DNA from 3 places in the Alteromonas sp. HB246098 genome. Region 2 is predicted to be linked to each of the others. Evidence: predicted binding sites of a transcription regulator. Region 2 holds the regulator's gene; each other region holds the start of a gene.
What was found. The regulator sigma-54, encoded in region 2, starts transcription at its own class of promoters, with help from an activator protein. The targets are predictions, from matches to a motif close to GTTGGCACGNNNNTNGNNT.

Region 1 (6,147 bases), 140 kb from region 2:
CACATTGATAAGCGTCGACTACAGCATCCATCTGTGCTTCAAGCTCTTCATTAATGCCAAGTGCATCGTTAATCACAACATCTTGCAGATAAGCTAACCCACCTTCTAGGTTGTCCATCCACACCGATGTACGCTGTAAGCGGTCGGCCGTTTTCACATAAAACATCAGCACGCGGTCGATGTATTTGATTAGCGTTTCCGTATCTAGGTCTGTGGCAAATAGGTCTGCATGTCGCGGTTTCATACCGCCGTTTCCGCACACATATAGGTTCCAGCCTTGCTCAGTAGCAATAACACCAATGTCTTTGCTTTGAGCCTCTGCACACTCTCGGGTACAACCCGATACGGCAAATTTAATTTTGTGCGGTGCACGTAGGCCTTTGTATCGGTTTTCCAAATCAATAGCCGTGCCTACTGAGTCCTGCACACCGTAGCGACACCATGTACTTCCCACGCACGATTTCACTGTACGCAGCGCTTTCGCATACGCGTGACCGGTTTCAAACCCACCGGCTACTAGCTTTTCCCATATATCAGGTAAATGCTCTACGCGAGCGCCAAATAAATCTATGCGCTGCCCACCAGTGATTTTGGTGTAAAGGTTGTATTCTTTCGCCACTTCTCCTAACAAAATGAGCTTCTCGGGCGTAATTTCTCCGCCAGGAACGCGAGGCACTACAGAATAGGTACCGTCTTTTTGCATATTGCCAAGGTAGATGTCGTTGGTGTCTTGCAGGGGTAGGTGTGAAGCTTTTAGGATGTAGTCGTTGTAGACTGATGCCAGAATAGACCCCACAGCAGGCTTACAAATTTCACAACCTAAACCTTCACCATGCTGTTCAAGTAACTCGTCGAAGGTGCGAATGCCGTTAACCTTAACAATGTGAAACAGCTCTTGTCGGGTGTAATTGAAGTGCTCACAAATCGCTTTTGATACTTCAACACCGCGCTTTTCAAGCTCGCTATCTACCACATTTTTAAGCAACGCAGCACAGCCCCCACAACCAGTACTGGCTTTAGTTTCACCTTTTACATCGCCAACGCTGCAACAGCCACCTTCAATAGCTGAAACAATGTCGCCTTTCGTTACATTTAGGCACGAGCATATAGATGCAGTGTCTGGCAGTGCATCGGCACCTAATGCTGGTGCGGCATCGGATGATGGCAGAATTAGGCTCTCTGGGTGTTCAGGCAATTCGATGTTGTTAAGCGCATATTGTAATAGCGTATCGTAGTCGCTGGTATCGCCAACGAGTACGGCACCAAGCACGAGCTTTTGTTCGCTATCTACCACCAGCTTTTTATACACGCCTTCAGGCTGATTTAAGTAGGTGTAACTTAGGGCACCTTCCGTACGTTCATGCGCATCGCCAATAGAACCCACTTCTACGCCCATAAGTTTGAGTTTAGTGCTCATATCTGCGCCAGCGAACTCGGCATCGCCACCTGTTATATGACTTACTGCCGTGCGCGCCATGGTATAACCAGGTGCAACCAAGCCAAAAATTTTGTTGTCCCACAGCGCACATTCGCCCACTGCGTAAATATTAGGGTCAGAGGTCACGCAGTGGTTATCAATGACAATACCGCCGCGCTCACCAAGAGTTAGCGCTGATTTTCTGCCGAGCTGATCGGAAGGTCGAATACCGGCAGAGAATAAAATCATGTCAGTTTCTAACGCAGTGCCGTCTGCAAACACCATTTTATAGCGACAGGTATCACCAGCTTCGATAGTTTGGGTTGCTTTTTGGGTATGAACGGTTACGCCTAAATCTTCAATTTTGTCTTTAAGTACGGTACCACCGGCTTGGTCTAGCTGCACCGCCATAAGCTGTGGTGCGAATTCAACCACGTGAGTATCTAGCCCAGCTTGCTTTAAGGCATTCGCAGCTTCTAAACCTAGAAGACCACCACCAACGACAACGCCTACTTTGCTCACCGCTGCTGACGCTTCAATAGCGAGTAGATCGTCTATGGTGCGGTACACTAAGCAATGCTCTTGGTCGTTCCCGGGAATGGGGGGCACGAATGGATAAGAACCAGTGGCAAGAACCAGCTTATCGTAGCTAAACACCTGCCCTTCTGAAGTCGTGACTTTATTATTATCACGGTCAATATCGGTCACTAAGGCATTGGTGACTACGTTTACGCCCCATTCAGCGTATTGAGCGGGTGTGGTAAGCGCTAGGTCATCAGCACTAGCGCCACTAAAAAATGATGACAGATAAACGCGATCGTACGCGAGGCGAGACTCGCCGCATAAAACGGTTATTTCTACATTGGCATCGCTTTGGTGAAGCTGCTCTACAAAATGATGCCCCACCATGCCGTTGCCTACGACGACAATTTGCGTTTTTGAGTCCAATGAAGTCATGATATTCCCCTTTTTTCGGGACAAAAAAAAAGCCCGCTTCAACTTTCGTTGATGCGGGCTTCGTTGCCTATTTTGCCAACGGTTTAGGTCGGCTAACACATTTTACGGAGTGTTATAAATCACACAATTTTCAGCGATTGACACAAATCACCAAAACACACTTTACGTTTATAGCTATCCAAGTTCAGTGCCAAAAACGTAATTCATTGTTTTTATTTGATTTACTGCAAAATAAGCATTATTCAGACTTCATAACTGCACCAAACAAACGCAAAACTGTGTTTACTTGGTGCATTGAGGCTATCAAATAACTTAGGCCAGCTTATCCGTCGCTACGCGGTAGCGAGGGTCTTCAACCACGTTAATTTCAACAAACTTATCAGCCTTACGAAGCAGTGAACGACATTCATCACTGATATGGCGAATGTGTAGCTTTTTACCCTGCTCTTCGTATTTATCAGCAAGGGTATCTAGCGCATCGATACCTGATGAATCCCAAATGCGAGAGTCTTTAAAGTCAATAACTACATCGTTAGGATCGTTGGCTATATCAAACAGGTCTTTGAAATGCGATACCGAGCCGAAGAAGAGCGGGCCGTCTAGCTCATAGACTTTCCAACCGTCGTTATCGATATGAGATCTCGCTTCGATATGACGAGCGTGTTTCCATGCAAACACCAGTGCGGAAACAATAACACCCACAACAACTGCAATAGCCAGGTCAGCGATAACGGTAACGCCTGTGACTAGAAATAATACAAAGGCATCTTCTTTGTTTACGCCGCGAATAATTCTGAATGAGGCCCACTCGAAGGTAGCGATAACTACCACGAACATAACGCCAACAAGAGCAGCAAGCGGGATCATTTCAATAAGCGGTGCTGCAAATAGAATGAAGCCCAATAGTACAAGTGCGGCAGTAATACCGGATAAGCGGCCACGGCCACCAGAGTTAATATTAATCATACTTTGACCAATCATGGCGCAACCGCCCATACCACCGAAGAAACCGTTAACAGTATTTGCAACGCCTTGGCCAACGCACTCTTTGTTACCACGTCCGCGGGTATCCGTCATTTCATCAATTAATGAAAGGGTAAGAAGCGATTCAATTAGACCAACCAAGCAAAGGATCACTGAGGTTGGTAGTACTATCATGAAGGTTTCCCAGGTGAACGGCACCATAGGAATAGCAAAGCTAGGAAGCTCGCCAGCAAGCGTTGCAGTGTCGCGCTGGTCAGCCGGTAGCAAGTCACGAACAAAGTCGATTACCGTACGTGCTTCAAGGTCAAGACCGTGTACTAATGCTGTTACCGTAACAATCGCTACTAGCGACGCAGGAACAGCTTTGGTTAGCTTAGGCAGTAAATAGATAATGGCCATGGTTAACGCCACTAGCCCTAGCATCCAGTATAACAGCGTACCTTCCATCCACTGCAATTCTCCAGCAGCGTTAGTAACTTTAAACTGGCCTAGCTGAGCTAAGAAAATAACGATTGCAAGACCGTTTACAAAGCCAAGCATTACCGGATATGGCACTAAACGAATAAACTTACCGAGCTTGAATATACCGCACATAATTTGCAGTAAGCCGGCTAAAATAACCGCGGCAAATAAATACTGCACGCCGTGCTGGGCAACCAGTGCCACCATTACAACGGCCATGGCGCCGGTAGCACCAGAAATCATTCCAGGGCGACCGCCAATAGCAGAAGTGATCAAGCCCATCATGAAAGCCGCATAAAGGCCAATCATTGGTTCTACGCCGGCTACAAATGCAAATGCGACGGCTTCAGGGACCAGGGCAAGTGCCACTGTAATACCTGATAGCACGTCGTTCTTAACGTTGCTGTCTTTACTGGTAATTAAATCGAACATGTTCTCTCAGAAGCTAAGATGTTAAACACAACAACCCACCGTGGCGTAAACCGCGTGATAGCAGTACACCAAGTAGGCAGGATGATTTTTCGGCGATTCTACCACCATTGTAGCTTAAAATCTTTTAATAGATTGTTACTGACGCATAAACACAGTTCAGAGGGGCCAGCGGCAAGACAACAAAAGCAAAAGCCATTTAGTTTCTTGTTAACGCGGCTTCTCGGTTTAGTTTCAGGTGCGCTAAATTTTTAGGGCCTTTGCTGACAAAAGGCCTCTTACGTGGCATCGTATTGCAGTATTTTAATAACCTAGCCCATCGGTGCGCTTAGCTCGTAGCATTAGTCCGTAGCATTAGCTCGTAGCTTTAGCTCGTGTAATTGGCCCGCTACTTTGCGCTGAGTTGCACTTAATGATGTGGCAATGATGTAAGGCATAGGTCTTATTTAACGAGGAGTTTACGTGGTACCTTATATTCTTACCATTTTGTGCGTGCTAGTAGCAGGCGCTATTCACTGGATGTCGCCAAAGGCTTATTGGAAAGCCACCATTATGTCTACCGCCGTTATCTTACTATTTTCTGTCGCTGCGCTGTTTATTTTCAAGGCTTCAGGAATGCTGGTAAGCGAACATACTGGGGAAAGTGCAGACTTCTCAGGGCAAATGCTCACCATTACTACGATGATTGCCTTCTTCGGCTTCTTGATTTCTCTCTTTGTCGGTTGGTTTCTCCGCGTAGTAAGAAACTAGCTTTGTATTAAATCAAAGTATCTACAGGCGCATTGCACCACTAAAGTGCAATGCCGCTTGCGATCTCTCCTAAAGTGCCCGGCACTTTCAACTCATCAAATAGCAAGTGATTTTGCTTAATACCTATAAAAGTCACGCCTATTGCGCAATCAGCACATTACGCCCCCGAACAAGGTCTTGCCTAACTACATTCTTATAAACAGGGCATAAGTGTTGCTTAATTTAGTGTGCTTTGAAGCAATACTTCGCAAAAAACTATCAATAAAAAAGCGAATTGCGTAAACCAACATTTAGCAGGGCCTCTTATGCTGCACGAACCTGAACAAACCATTGCGCTTTGTAGCGATGCGACCAAACGTTTTTTGCTGGCCGCAAAACATGCAGAAATCACGGTGTTAGAACAGCTTTCTAGTAACTGTCGTATTGTTATTGCGGTTCGTGAGCTCATACATGAACTGCAAAAAGAGCGCGGAGCCAGCAATATCTTTCTTGCGTCTAAAGCCGAGCGCTACCAAGTTGAGCGAATGCAGTATGTCAGTGCTAGTGAACAAGCAGAGTCAATGCTAAAAAGCCATTTGAAGTCTCTTTACTTAACTGATGAGATAACCTCTGGTAACCCGCGCCTATTAAGCAGTATTACTTTAGCCATGCAGGCGACAGACTATTTGCCACGCTTAAGAGAACAAGTCAGTAAGCAACAGCTAACGCCACTGGAATCAACACGAGCCTACAGCCGCTTAGTGGCAAGTTTGCTTACTGTCATTTTTGAAGCTGCAGATATAGCAAGCGACCCAACCATTACCCGTTTGCTGGTTGCCTTGTTCAACTTCATGCAGGCCAAAGAGTATGCTGGGCAAGAACGTGCGTGGGGAGCAATAGGTTTTGCAGAAACCCATTTCGACGCGCGTCTATGTGAAAAGCTTGCTGCGCTTCAGCAAGCCCAAGAACATCACTTTAATATATTCTGTGAGTTTAGCTGTAAGCAGCATAAAGAGGCATTGGAAGCATTAAATAAAAGCCCTGCCGCAATAGATATTAGACAGCTTAGAAATATGATCGCGCAGCTTGGAGACGGCAGCCCGATTGCCGGTGAAATATCAGAAGTTTGGTTCGATGTAGCGACTCGTCGTATAGATGCAATGCAGAGT
Region 2 (6,147 bases):
TTTCATCACATACGCGTTGTTGAATAAAGCGCCTATCTATAATGTATAGGCTCTTATGGCTTAACTTAATGCAGAAATAATCTCGTCGCTGGTTGTTGCACGGCGTATTGTTTTAATTGTTTCTTTGTCACTGAGCTTACCTGCTACGGTAGCCAGTGTTTGAAGGTGTCCTTCGGTTTGCTCTTCGGGAACGAGTAGCGCAAAAAATATGTCTACGGGCTTTTCATCTAGGGCATCAAAGTTGATAGCTGGTGTGCTTGTTACAACAATTGCTATTACCTTCTCAAGGCCAGCCAGGCGACCGTGAGGCAGTGCTATGCCGTTGCCAATACCCGTGCTACCCATACGTTCTCGAGCCATTAAGCTATTTAAAACCGTTGCCTGGTCGATGTTATCATTTTGCTTGGCAGCGATATCAGCGATGATCTCAAGAATTCGCTTTTTACTATTACACTGAACCGCACACTCGGTGCGGTCCAGACTTACGATGGCTTGTATATCCATGCTTAATTAACTACTAATGTTTTTTCAGTTTTTCCTTATGCTTGATTACCTGCCGGTCGAGTTTATCAACCATGCTGTCAATCGCCGCATACATGTCGGTATTTTCTGAGGATGCGAATACTTCAGCGCCACTTAAATGAACAGTCGCTTCGGCTTTTTGATTTAATTTTTCAACGTTCAGGATGACATGCACATTAGAAATGTGATCAAAGTGACGTTCAAGTTTGCTGAACTTCGTATCGACATAATTACGCAAAGAGTCGGTGATTTCGACATGATGACCAGTGAGGTTGATTTGCATATTTCGTCTTCCTTATATATTTAAGCCTAGTTAAATAAGGCTTTTGCGTTGGTTCGACGGTGGGATCGATAACGATTCCCGATATTTTGCTATTGTTCGCCGAGCGACTTTTATGCCTTGCTCTGCCAACAACGAAGCAATCTTGCTATCACTTAGCGGCTTGCTAGGATTTTCCGCAGCCACTAACTTCTTGATCAATGCACGAATCGCTGTAGATGAACATTCACCACCTGACTCAGTTGCTACGTGGCTTGAGAAGAAATACTTCAATTCAAAGATACCACGAGGCGTATGCATATACTTTTGCGTTGTCACACGGGAAATAGTCGATTCGTGCATATCTACCATTTCTGCGACATCATTTAGTACCATTGGTTTCATCATTTCCGGGCCGTGCTCAAAAAAGCCCATTTGCTGCTGCACAATACAATTTGCGACCTTCATTAAGGTATCGTTACGAGATTCAAGGCTCTTTATGAACCACTTGGCCTCTTGCATGTGTGAGCGGATGAATTGTGAATCGCTACTGTTCTTAGCACGGCGACTCATTGCTGCGTACTGTTGATTTACGCTTAATTTCGGCAGACTGTCGGGGTTCAGCTCAACCACCCAACGGCCATTTTTCTTGGTTACCGAGACATCAGGAATAACGTACTCAGGCTCTTTAGTAACTAAAGCACTACCTGGACGTGGATTCAAGGTTTGAAGTAAACGCATTGCTTCGCGCAGCTGATCTTCTTTTAATCGGCTCTTACGCATTAGGGTGCGGTAGTCTTTACTGCTCAGTAAATCTGAATATTCCTCAATAAGCTGCTTCGCTTCAGCAAGCCACGGTGTGTCTTCTGAAAACTGGCGCAATTGCACCATAAGACATTCTTGAGGGGTACGAGAACCTGAACCAATGGGGTCGAACATTTGAATACGCTTAAGTACACATTCTATTTCGTCCATTTCGATAGGCTCTTCAAGATCATCATCGTTGACCGCTTCTAAGATATCGTCAAGAGTAACGGTCAAATAACCTGATTCGTCAATCGAATCGATGATTGCAGTAGCAATGGCGCGGTCAGTATCCGAAAAATGAGTGAGGCGCATTTGCCAAAGCAAGTGCTCTTGTATGTCTTCAGTGGTCTCACCTTGAAAGATTTGTTCATCATCATTAGATGGACCAGGTGCTGGCGCAGAAGAAGCGGAATAATACTCATCCCAAGTGCTGTCGATAGGTAGCTCATCGGGAAGGTCATTCTTCTCCAGTGCATCTCCTGCTTCTAGCGTGTCGCTTGATGCAGAAGCTGTCGCTTCAGCAGCGCTATCGTCACTATCGACATTGTTCTTTTCTACTTGTGGCTCGTCGCTACCTTCTTCCACTTCTAAAAGCGGATTAGAGTCGAGCGCTTCTTGAATCTCTTGCTGAAGATCAAGCGTAGAAAGCTGCAGCAGCTTAATGGCCTGCTGCAGCTGAGGTGTCATGGTAAGTTGTTGGCTAAATTTTAGCTGTAAAGATGGTTTCATCTACGTCTTATTTAAATGCTCTAAATTAAATATACCAGAGCGAAACTGAAAAATGACAATTCGGTTACACTAACTATAGCCTGAATTGTTCGCCTAGGTATACGTCCCTTACTTTTTGATTACTTAAAACCTGTTCCGCAGTTCCTTGCGCAATAAGCTCGCCATGACTCACAATGTACGCTTTTTCACAAACATCCAATGTTTCGCGTACGTTATGGTCCGTGATAAGGATACCAATACCCCTATCTCGCAGATGCTGTATTATCTTCTTTATATCATTAACTGATATTGGATCAACACCGGCAAATGGTTCGTCTAACAAAATAAACTGTGGTTTTGCTGCCAGAGCTCGTGCAATCTCTACGCGACGCCGTTCTCCCCCTGACAAACTCATCCCCGTACTATTACGTATATGGTTGATATTAAATTCATCAAGTAGGGCATCTGCTTCTTCTTCTTGCTGTTGTGAATTTAAATCTTTACGGGTTTGCAAAATGGCCATGATATTTTCATGTACCGTAAGCTTTCTAAATATTGATGCCTCTTGCGGGAGGTAGCCTATACCGCGGCGTGCGCGCTCATGCATTGGCTGGTGAGTAAGCTCATTATCATCAATTTCGATCTTGCCTTTGTCTAAGTTGACCAAACCTACAATCATGTAAAAAGTAGTGGTCTTACCAGCTCCATTAGGGCCGAGAAGACCAACAATTTGACCGGTAGACACTGAAAGGCTTACGTCGCGAACAACCTGTCGCGATTTATACGATTTAGCAAGGTTTTTAGCGCTCAAAGTTGCCATTGCTATTCATTGTCCTCGTTGTCTTTCTTAGACGATGTTTTACGAATGGTGTCAGGGGTAAACACTGTGGTTACACGACCTTCACCATCTTCACCGGCGCCACCCGTTGCAAGCAATTGTTCAGTAATCATATCGAACGTAATCTTATCACCTTGCACTTTACTGGTATCTTGCTGTAGCTCAGCATTACCCGCCAGAGAAATAGTGCGATTAATTACTTCATAGCGAATTTCATTAGCTTTCGCTGATACCGGTGTACCGTCTTCTAGTGATTGAGAATAGCTTGCAGGGTTGCCACGAGCGATAAATATTTCACGGCCGCTGCCATCTGTAGCTATTACTTCTACTTCATCAGCTTCGATTAGGAGTGAACCTTGGGTAATAAGTACATCTTCCTTGTACAGAGCTGTTTTGTTTTTACCATCAATAAACTGGGTGTTTGACCCTATCTTAATGGGTTGTGAAAAATCTTCTTCACTGGCTGTTACCGCACCGCTAGCGATGGCAAGTAGAAGGCTAGTTGCTAGGGGAATAAGTCGTTTGTACATGATCTAAAAGCTCGTATTCTTGTGTGCGTAAATTCGCGTTAAACCCATTGCTTAAAATAAGGTATTGCGTACCCAGTATCTCAACGGGTTGATCAGATGTCATTTGTTTCGTGTCTAAATTTATTTGGATGTATTCCGTGGATAAACTTTTGACAAAATCATCGCTGGTTTGATTTTCAATAACAACGCTATCTTCAAGCTGAATTAATTCATTGTTATAAAGCGTTCCTTCCTCGGCAGTTACAACCCAAGGTGATGAAGCACTTTCTGTATAAAGGGTATATTTAGGTTGTTGGAACAAAACAAAGCCTAATTGGTCGTAGTGCTCCATCGACTCTGCAAAGACTTTGTGATTTAACTCACCATCTTGGTTGTACAAGGTCGTAGTTAAGTTTTTTGCCTTGTAGGCAGGCTTAAGCGCATCATTTTCGCTACTACCTTGAGTTTCAGGCTGCTCTTCCATCCACGTTGGGATGTACATCAGCATCGCTAAAATAAATAGCGCCGATATACTTAAACCTAAGCGATTAAAGCCAAACTGGCTCATACACTAGCTCCGAAAATGTCATTTGCAACGCCTTTAGCCTGCAAAATAGTATCCGATATTTCTCGAACCGCACCAAACCCACCTGGAAGTGTGGTGATCCAGTTCGCTTGTTTTGCAACAAAAGGGTGAGCATCGGCAACCGCAATTTTTACCGCTACGTGCTGATACATGCCAGTATCGGGCATATCATCACCTACGGCGGCAACTTCGCTGGGACTTAACCCAAGGCTTTTCATTAACTCGCCAAGCGCTTCAGCTTTGTTTTCTTCACCCTGAATAATGTGCGCCACATTTAGCGCCTTCATTCTGTTTTCTACAATTGCTGAACGACGCCCTGTTATAACGGCGACGTTAACACCATTACTTACCAAGGCTTTCACGCCATAGCCGTCGCGGGTGTGAAAAGCTTTAAGTTCTTCACCGTCGTTGCCCAAATAAATGCGTCCGTCTGAAAATACGCCATCCACGTCACAAACCAGTAGCTTAATATTTGCCAACTGCTCAAAAAGTGCCTGGTCTAAATCGGTGTATAGAGTTGTCGTCATTTAGAGTACTCCCGCCTTTAAAAGCATGTGCATGTTGAAGGCTCCGACAGGGTTGCGCTTTTCATCGGTAACCATCAATGCGCTTATCTTATGGGTTTCCATTAGGTTTAGGGCTTCTACAGCTAGCTGCTCTGCTGTGGTTGTTTTGCCGCCTTTGGTCATTACATCTTCTACTGTCGCACTATGCACATCTATACGGGCATCAAGTATTCGGCGTAAATCACCATCAGTAAATACGCCTGTTAACGAACCATCGGGAGCGATAACACCAGTCATGCCTAAGCCCTTTTTGGAAATTTCCAAAAGTGCATCAGCAACAGTTGCATTTAAATTTACTAGTGGGATATCGCTGCCACTTAGCATGATATCACTCACTTTAAGCAGTAGTTTTCTACCTAAGCTACCGCCGGGGTGCGACAGTGCAAAGTCGTCTGAAGTGAAACCTTTTTGGTCGAGCAGGGCTACCGCAAGGGCATCACCCATAACCAGTGTGGCCGTAGTGCTTGATGTGGGCGCCAGACCTAATGAACATGCTTCTTTTTCTACACTAATATCCAGCACTACGTCTGCGTGTTGTCCTAACGAACTATTGGCACTGTTGGTCATTGCCACTACCAGTATGCCTAAGCGCTTAACAACGGGCAGCAAGTTAACTAATTCGTTGGTTTCACCAGAATTGGAAATGGCTAAGAGCACATCTCCTTTACTCAGCATGCCCAAGTCGCCGTGGTTGGCTTCACCGGGATGCATGAAAAAGGCAGGTGTCCCAGTGCTCGCGAGGGTAGCGGCGATTTTATTGCCGATATGTCCAGATTTTCCCATACCGCTTACAACCACTTTACCTTTGCAAGAGAAAAGAATGTTGCATGCAGTGATAAAGTCATCATTTAAGCGCTCTGCAAGGTTGGCAATAGCCTGCGTTTCAATGTCGATAACGCGCTTTGCCGATTCGATATAGTGCATCTGAGTTTGTGTATTCATGATTATCCGAACAGCCAGTATTGGTAGCCGATAAAGCAAGCCAGAAGTATGAATCCATTGGTTCTTGATATAGTACGCTTTCCAATTAAATCGAAGCTGAACAAGAACAACAGCAAAGTCAAACCGAGCATAACGTACATGTCTCGGTTATAAACGTCAGGGTCTAGCAGACCTGGGGCAATTAAACCTGGCATACCGAGTACGGCTAGCAGGTTGAAAATATTAGAGCCAATAATATTACCCAGTGCTAAATCGTCTTCACCTTTAAGCACACCTGCGACACTTGCCGCTAATTCAGGAAGGCTTGTGCCAAACGCAATAATCGTCAACCCGATAACTAAGTCAGAAATGCCCATGTATCTGGCAATTTCCACGGCTGAGTTTACAAGGAAGTGGGCACTCAAAGGTAA
Region 3 (6,147 bases), on a different contig from region 2:
CAAAAGCTGCGTGACGATCACTTTATTGGCTTACCTGACATGGTGATGAACTACTTTAAATTTATCGCTCAGGAAGTACGTGAAATCATGGCATCTATGGGTGTTGCTAAGTTCGACGACTTAGTTGGCCGCACAGAGCTACTTAAAGTACTAGACGGCATTACTGCTAAACAGAATCGCTTGGACCTGTCGCCACTACTTGCGCAGCCTAAAGCGGGCGACCATACGCGCTTATTCTGCTCACAAACGACTAACGCGCCTGTCGATAAAGGTGAATTGAACGCGCAGATGCTTAAAGACGGGCAGCAAGCGGTTGTTGACGGTAAACCTATTACCCTTAAATATTCAATCCGCAATACGGATCGCTCTGTCGGCGCTCTGCTATCAGGTGAAATTGCTAAACATCACGGTAATCACGACTTTGAAGATACACCTATTAAGGTTGAACTTACCGGTACAGCGGGCCAGAGCTTTGGCGTATGGAACGCTGGTGGCCTACATATGCACCTTGAAGGCGATGCCAACGATTACGTAGGTAAAGGGATGACTGGCGGTAAGCTTGTTATCCACCCGCCGCGCGATATCTCGTATGACGCCCACGATAGCGCCATTATGGGTAACACCTGCCTTTACGGCGCAACAGGCGGTAAATTGCTTGCTGCTGGCCGCGCTGGTGAACGTTTTGGCGTACGTAACTCAGGTGCTATCGCAGTAGTGGAAGGCATTGGCGATAACGGCTGTGAATATATGACTGGCGGTATTATTGCCGTACTTGGTCCGGTTGGCGTGAACTTCGGCGCAGGTATGACAGGTGGTTTTGCTTATCTTATGGATGATGGCGACGACCTTGATAACCGTGTAAACGCCGAGCTTGTTGATGTTATGCCTATTGAAGACAAAGCGATTCTTGCTGAGCACTTACGTGGCTTAATTAATCAGCATTACGAAGAAACAGGAAGCGAGCACTCGTTGTCACTGCTTACTGATTTCGCCGCAACGCTGAAACGCTTTAAGCTTATTAAGCCAAAAACCAGTGATGTGAAAAACTTGCTTGGTCACATCAGTCGTTCAAGTGCTGAATTACGCATTCAGGCTCAGTAGGAGGATTTAGTTTATGGCAAAGAACGTATATCAATTTGTCGATGTTGAACGTATCGATCCGCCTAAAAAGCCGATCATGGTACGTAAACAAGAGTTCGCGGAAATCTATCAGCCGCTGAGCCAATCTCAAACCGAAGGCCAAGCGGATCGCTGCTTGGACTGCGGTAACCCGTATTGTGAATGGAAGTGCCCCGTGCACAACTACATTCCTCAGTGGTTAAGCTTGGCAAATGAGGGCCGTATTCTAGAAGCAGCGGAACTTTCTCATAAAACCAACAGCCTGCCGGAAGTATGTGGTCGCGTATGTCCACAAGACAGACTTTGCGAAGGAGCGTGCACGCTGAATGACGATTTTGGTGCGGTAACTATCGGTAGTATTGAAAAGTACATTACTGATACCGCATTCAAAATGGGCTGGCGCCCAGATATGTCTGACGTGGTATGGACCGACAAAAAAGTGGCAATTGTAGGTGCAGGTCCTGCAGGTCTGGCATGTGCTGATATTCTAGTTCGTAACGGCGTTAAACCTGTTGTTTACGATAAATACGAAGAAATTGGTGGCCTGTTAACATTCGGGATCCCGTCTTTCAAGCTAGAGAAAGATGTTATCAAGTTACGCCGCCAAATCTTTACCGAGATGGGTGTTGAGTTCGTACTTAACACTGAGATTGGTAAAGACATACAGTTCCAGGACTTAATCGATAAGTACGACGCCGTTTTCTTAGGCATGGGTACGTACAAGTCAATGCAAGGCGGCTTTGACAACGAACACGTTGAAGGCGTATATGATGCACTTCCTTTCCTTATAGCCAACACCAATCGCGTAATGGGTCTTGAAAAAGATCCTGCTGATTTTGTTGACATGAAAGGCAAGCGTGTTGTTGTGCTAGGTGGTGGTGATACCACCATGGACTGTGTACGCACCTCAATTCGTCAAGAAGCTGCAAAAGTAACCTGTGCATATCGTCGTGACGAAGAAAGTATGCCTGGTTCACGCCGCGAAGTGGTTAACGCTAAAGAAGAGGGCGTTGAGTTTAAATTCAACCTACAGCCTCTTGATATAGCCGTTGATGAAAACGGAAAAGCCTGTGGCGTTAAGTTCGTTAAAACCGAAATGGGGCCGCCAGATGTAAATGGTCGTCGCCGTCCTGTTGAAGTAGAAGGTTCAGAGCACGTACTAGAAGCTGACGCGGTAATTATCGCCTTCGGCTTCCAGCCCAGCCCTGCGCCATGGTTTGCTGACTTCGGCATTATGCTTGATGAAAAAGGTCGCGTACGTGCCCCTTCTGCGGGTAAGTTTGCCTTCCAAACTTCACATCCACAAGTTTTTGCTGGTGGTGATATGGTGCGTGGTAGTGACCTAGTTGTTACCGCTATCGACGAAGGCCGTAAGGCTGCCGAAGGTATCATGGATTATATTGGCGTTTAACCTTCGCGAATATTCTCTGTTATTAAAAGCTCGATAGCCTCGCTATCGAGCTTTTTTGTTTTACACGTCCCAGAAGATACGAAAAGCTCTTCTTACATACCTTAATAGACCAAGGTTTAGTTGAAGCAAAAGAATAACGCCTCTAGTATCGTAAAAATAAATAAAGAATATCGCCCACTGGATGAAGAACCTACCTATGAAGCACGTAAACACTTGGACATTTTCACTTTGTTTAGCATTAGCCTCAGCCGCTGGAAGTGCCTGTTTTGCAGACACCCTTTCCGTAGATTCTTCGTTGAAAGCCCAAATTAATGAGAAAAAAAATAACCAGGATGCGATGCCGTCTTTAAGCCAACCTACTATTGTGTCGTGCCCAGCCGAGTTTCAGCAGGTGAAAATCTCTGATGATGCAAGACAGTGCCAAGCCTTTGAAAAAGACACGTCAGCTGTGATGGTTTACCACTCACCACGCACGCCTAACGAAATACTCGGCGTTTATGAAACAGCCCATCCATCGTTAAAGTCTCATTCCCCTGTTAGGGGCCGTACTCTGCTTTCATCAGAAGATAAAACAATAAGAGTCATAATAAGCCCTGATAACGCGGGCTCTCAAGTCGATATTCTGGTCACCTCAAAAACCCACTAGAAACTAGGTTAAGTTTGCTAGCGAAATAGTTCATGTTGGCACCCGCTTTGCAATTTCATCAATAACTACTTCATGACAGCAGTAAGCGTCATTTTTATGACGCCTATGCCGTAAACAAAGTTCATGCCGCTAAACTATATACTGGGCTAGGCTGACCTTCAGTTACTCGTGTCATGACTTTTTCTATTGATATTTGCGAGGGTTACGATGGAATTGGCAATTATTTTAATGATGTTACTTATAGTCGTTGCACTAGGTGCCATAAAGTTGTCAGACGGTGGAGTGGCATTTCCATTTAGGCGAAAAGCACAACTGTTCACTCCGGTAGAGCATACTTTTTTAAACCTTATTGAACAGGCCATGGGTCGAGAGTTTAGAATAGTGTGCCGCGTACGCCTTAATGACCTGGTATCAGTACGTCAATCAGCCAACAAGAAGACAGCAAGCCAAGCACTTAGCAGAGCATCTAGCAGACAACTCGACTTTGTACTGGTCGATAAACAAGATATGAGCCCTGTTATGGCTATCGATTTGGTTCACAGCCAAGGGAAAGAAGGCTATAAAACGCAAAAAGATTGGTTTGTAACGGGCGCTTTAGATGCTGCAGGCCTTCCGCACGCTAGGATTAAAGTTAAATCTGGCTACACGGTTGACGATATTCGCGAGTGCTTAGAAAACAAACTTATTCCTTATCGTCGTTTACAAAATAAAATGGCACAGTTACCTACGCACAACCCAGAACCACCCAAGCGCCCTACCCGTCCAGTACGTTCAAGCAGACCAGCTGCTGCCTGATAGGGTTAATTTAAGCTTCCCCTAGCCTTTGTTACTTTACTGTTTTCTTACTCTCAAATAGCGGTAACAAAGGCATTTTTCTGTCAGTTTCTCTATTTTCCTTATACAATTAGTGCATTCAACAGCGTATTCACGCGTTAAATTCCCTCAACACCGTCGGTAGAGTTATGAACAAAATTGGTATTTTAGGCGCAATGGATGAAGAAGTTGCGCTACTTAAAGCATCGCTTTGGAATGTAAAAGAGACAAAGTGGAAACACCTTACATTTTATGAAGGCACACTTAACGACATGGAAGTGGTGTTAGTTAAGTGCGGCATTGGTAAAGTGGCAGCTGCTATCGCTACCACTGTATTGATTGAACAGTACGCTCCTGATGCTGTCGTGAATACAGGCTCTGCTGGTGGTTTCGACAAAAATTTGAATATTGGTGACTTAGTTATTGCAAGTCACGTTATTCACCACGACGCCGATTTAACTCATTTTGGTTACAAGCTTGGTCAATGTGCAGGTATGCCTGAAGATTTTCGCTGTGATACCGCATTAATGGAAACAGCGCGTAGTGCAGCTGCAGAGATTTCCTCATTGCAATCGACAACGGGCTTGATTTGCACCGGTGATGCTTTTATCGGGAGCGATGAAGCTGTGGCGGAATTACGTGAAAACTTCCCCGATATGAAAGCGGTGGAAATGGAAGGCGCAGCTATCGGTCAAACCTGTCATATGCTTGATACACCGTTTCTTGTGATTCGCTCGTTATCAGATATTGCTGGAAAAACATCGTCAGTAAGCTTCAAAGAATATTTAGACACTGCTGCTAAGCATTCTGCACAGCTAGTTATGGCAATGATCAAGGCCCTCGCAAAATAATATGACAGAGGTAATTAGCGACCCGCAATATCAGTCGCTATTGGTACTTTGGCTGGCTATTGCCGTAGATGCCTTGTGGCGTTGGCCCCAAAGTACTCACCCCCTAACACTTATGCGCTACCTCGTTTTGCAAATGGGGCGTAAGGTAGTGCCATCACGAGACTTCGGTCCATCTCAGCACTACATTTCGGGTTCGTTAGCCGCACTAGTCTTACTTGCGCCTTTAGTAGTTTGTATCACCATTTTAGTATATATGGCCCAGTACCCCGTTTTCTTTGAAGCCATTATTCTTGTCGTGCTGCTCGATTTTGGCTACCAGCGTCAGCAGTATAAAAAAGTGCTGGCAAGTGTTGGCAGAAACAAAAAGTCTCTCGCACGAGAAATGGTTCAGACCATTACCGCACGTCAATGTAACTCTCTGACAGATATTGGTATTGCTAAAGCAGCGATTGAGTCGCTTTGGCTTAAATTTCTTTACCTGTATTGCGGCGTTATTTTTTACTTTGTGGTTGCAGGGCCAATAGGTGCACTGATCTATCGGTTACTTTTGCTTACATCGTGGCAATGGCACTACCGCACGCCTGGTATGGCACTCTTTGCCAAACCTGTTCGTAAACTGGTTTATTTACTTTCCCTTCCACCCGCTGCTATTGGTGGCCTTATAACTTTGTTAATTAGCCATCCCGTAAAAGGCATTAGCGCTATAAAACGCTCACCAGTAAAAGATAAAACGTCACTACTTCTGGCACTCATGGGTGGTGTGTTAGATGTAAAATTGGGTGGACCAGCAATTTATGCCAATAAGAAAATTCGATATGCCCGCGTAGGAGGCGTAAATGACGTTAAGTATTCCCACATGTTAAAAGCTAAAAGCACGGTTACATTAGCTATGATAGCAACTAGTGCACTTGCATCATTAACCCTGTTAGCTATGGCCGTTGCGCTATGAAAACATTACGCGTACTAAGCGCTTTTTCCTTTTTACTGCTGTGCTCAACGCCTATTTTCACGCATGCTAACACAGCAGAAGAGCCTACCCCTGAGCTAAAAAAAGTAACCAACGAAGATCAACTTTCTTCTAACGATTTAACAGCACATTCAAAGGCGAATACTACTGACTTAAAAATAATTAGCCTTGCTCCACACCTTACAGAATGGGCATTTAGTTTAGGTTTAGGTTCAAACCTTGTAGGTGTAAGCGACTACAGTGACTATCCAGAAGCTGCCAAGAATATTCAACGCATAGCCGATTTTCAAGGTGCTGATATTGCGGCAATAGTGGCGTTAGAACCAGATTTAATACTTGC

Region 1: the regulator sigma-54 is predicted to act here: its motif matches at 2,551-2,569, upstream of nirB (nitrite reductase large subunit NirB).
Region 3: the regulator sigma-54 is predicted to act here: its motif matches at 3,211-3,229, upstream of ACYTPF_RS12855 (DUF2726 domain-containing protein).

The regions. Positions count from the first base shown of each region.
Region 1 is NZ_JBTZUG010000007.1:96,694-102,840, reverse strand. It holds gene nirB (nitrite reductase large subunit NirB) at 1-2,374, opposite strand, end outside; gene ACYTPF_RS15030 (SulP family inorganic anion transporter) at 2,687-4,252, opposite strand; gene ACYTPF_RS15025 (hypothetical protein) at 4,712-4,999, shown strand; gene ACYTPF_RS15020 (nitrate- and nitrite sensing domain-containing protein) at 5,305-6,147, shown strand, end outside.
Region 2 is NZ_JBTZUG010000007.1:238,335-244,481, forward strand. It holds gene ptsN (PTS IIA-like nitrogen regulatory protein PtsN) at 61-504, opposite strand; gene hpf (ribosome hibernation promoting factor) at 518-805, opposite strand; gene ACYTPF_RS15595 (RNA polymerase factor sigma-54) at 836-2,317, opposite strand; gene lptB (LPS export ABC transporter ATP-binding protein) at 2,391-3,116, opposite strand; gene lptA (lipopolysaccharide transport periplasmic protein LptA) at 3,119-3,664, opposite strand; gene lptC (LPS export ABC transporter periplasmic protein LptC) at 3,633-4,211, opposite strand; gene kdsC (3-deoxy-manno-octulosonate-8-phosphatase KdsC) at 4,208-4,756, opposite strand; gene ACYTPF_RS15620 (KpsF/GutQ family sugar-phosphate isomerase) at 4,757-5,737, opposite strand; gene ACYTPF_RS15625 (calcium/sodium antiporter) at 5,740-6,147, opposite strand, start outside.
Region 3 is NZ_JBTZUG010000005.1:251,420-257,566, reverse strand. It holds gene gltB (glutamate synthase large subunit) at 1-1,101, shown strand, start outside; gene ACYTPF_RS12865 (FAD-dependent oxidoreductase) at 1,115-2,530, shown strand; gene ACYTPF_RS12860 (hypothetical protein) at 2,727-3,176, shown strand; gene ACYTPF_RS12855 (DUF2726 domain-containing protein) at 3,384-3,971, shown strand; gene ACYTPF_RS12850 (5'-methylthioadenosine/adenosylhomocysteine nucleosidase) at 4,139-4,840, shown strand; gene ACYTPF_RS12845 (cobalamin biosynthesis protein CobD/CbiB) at 4,842-5,789, shown strand; gene ACYTPF_RS12840 (cobalamin-binding protein) at 5,786-6,147, shown strand, end outside.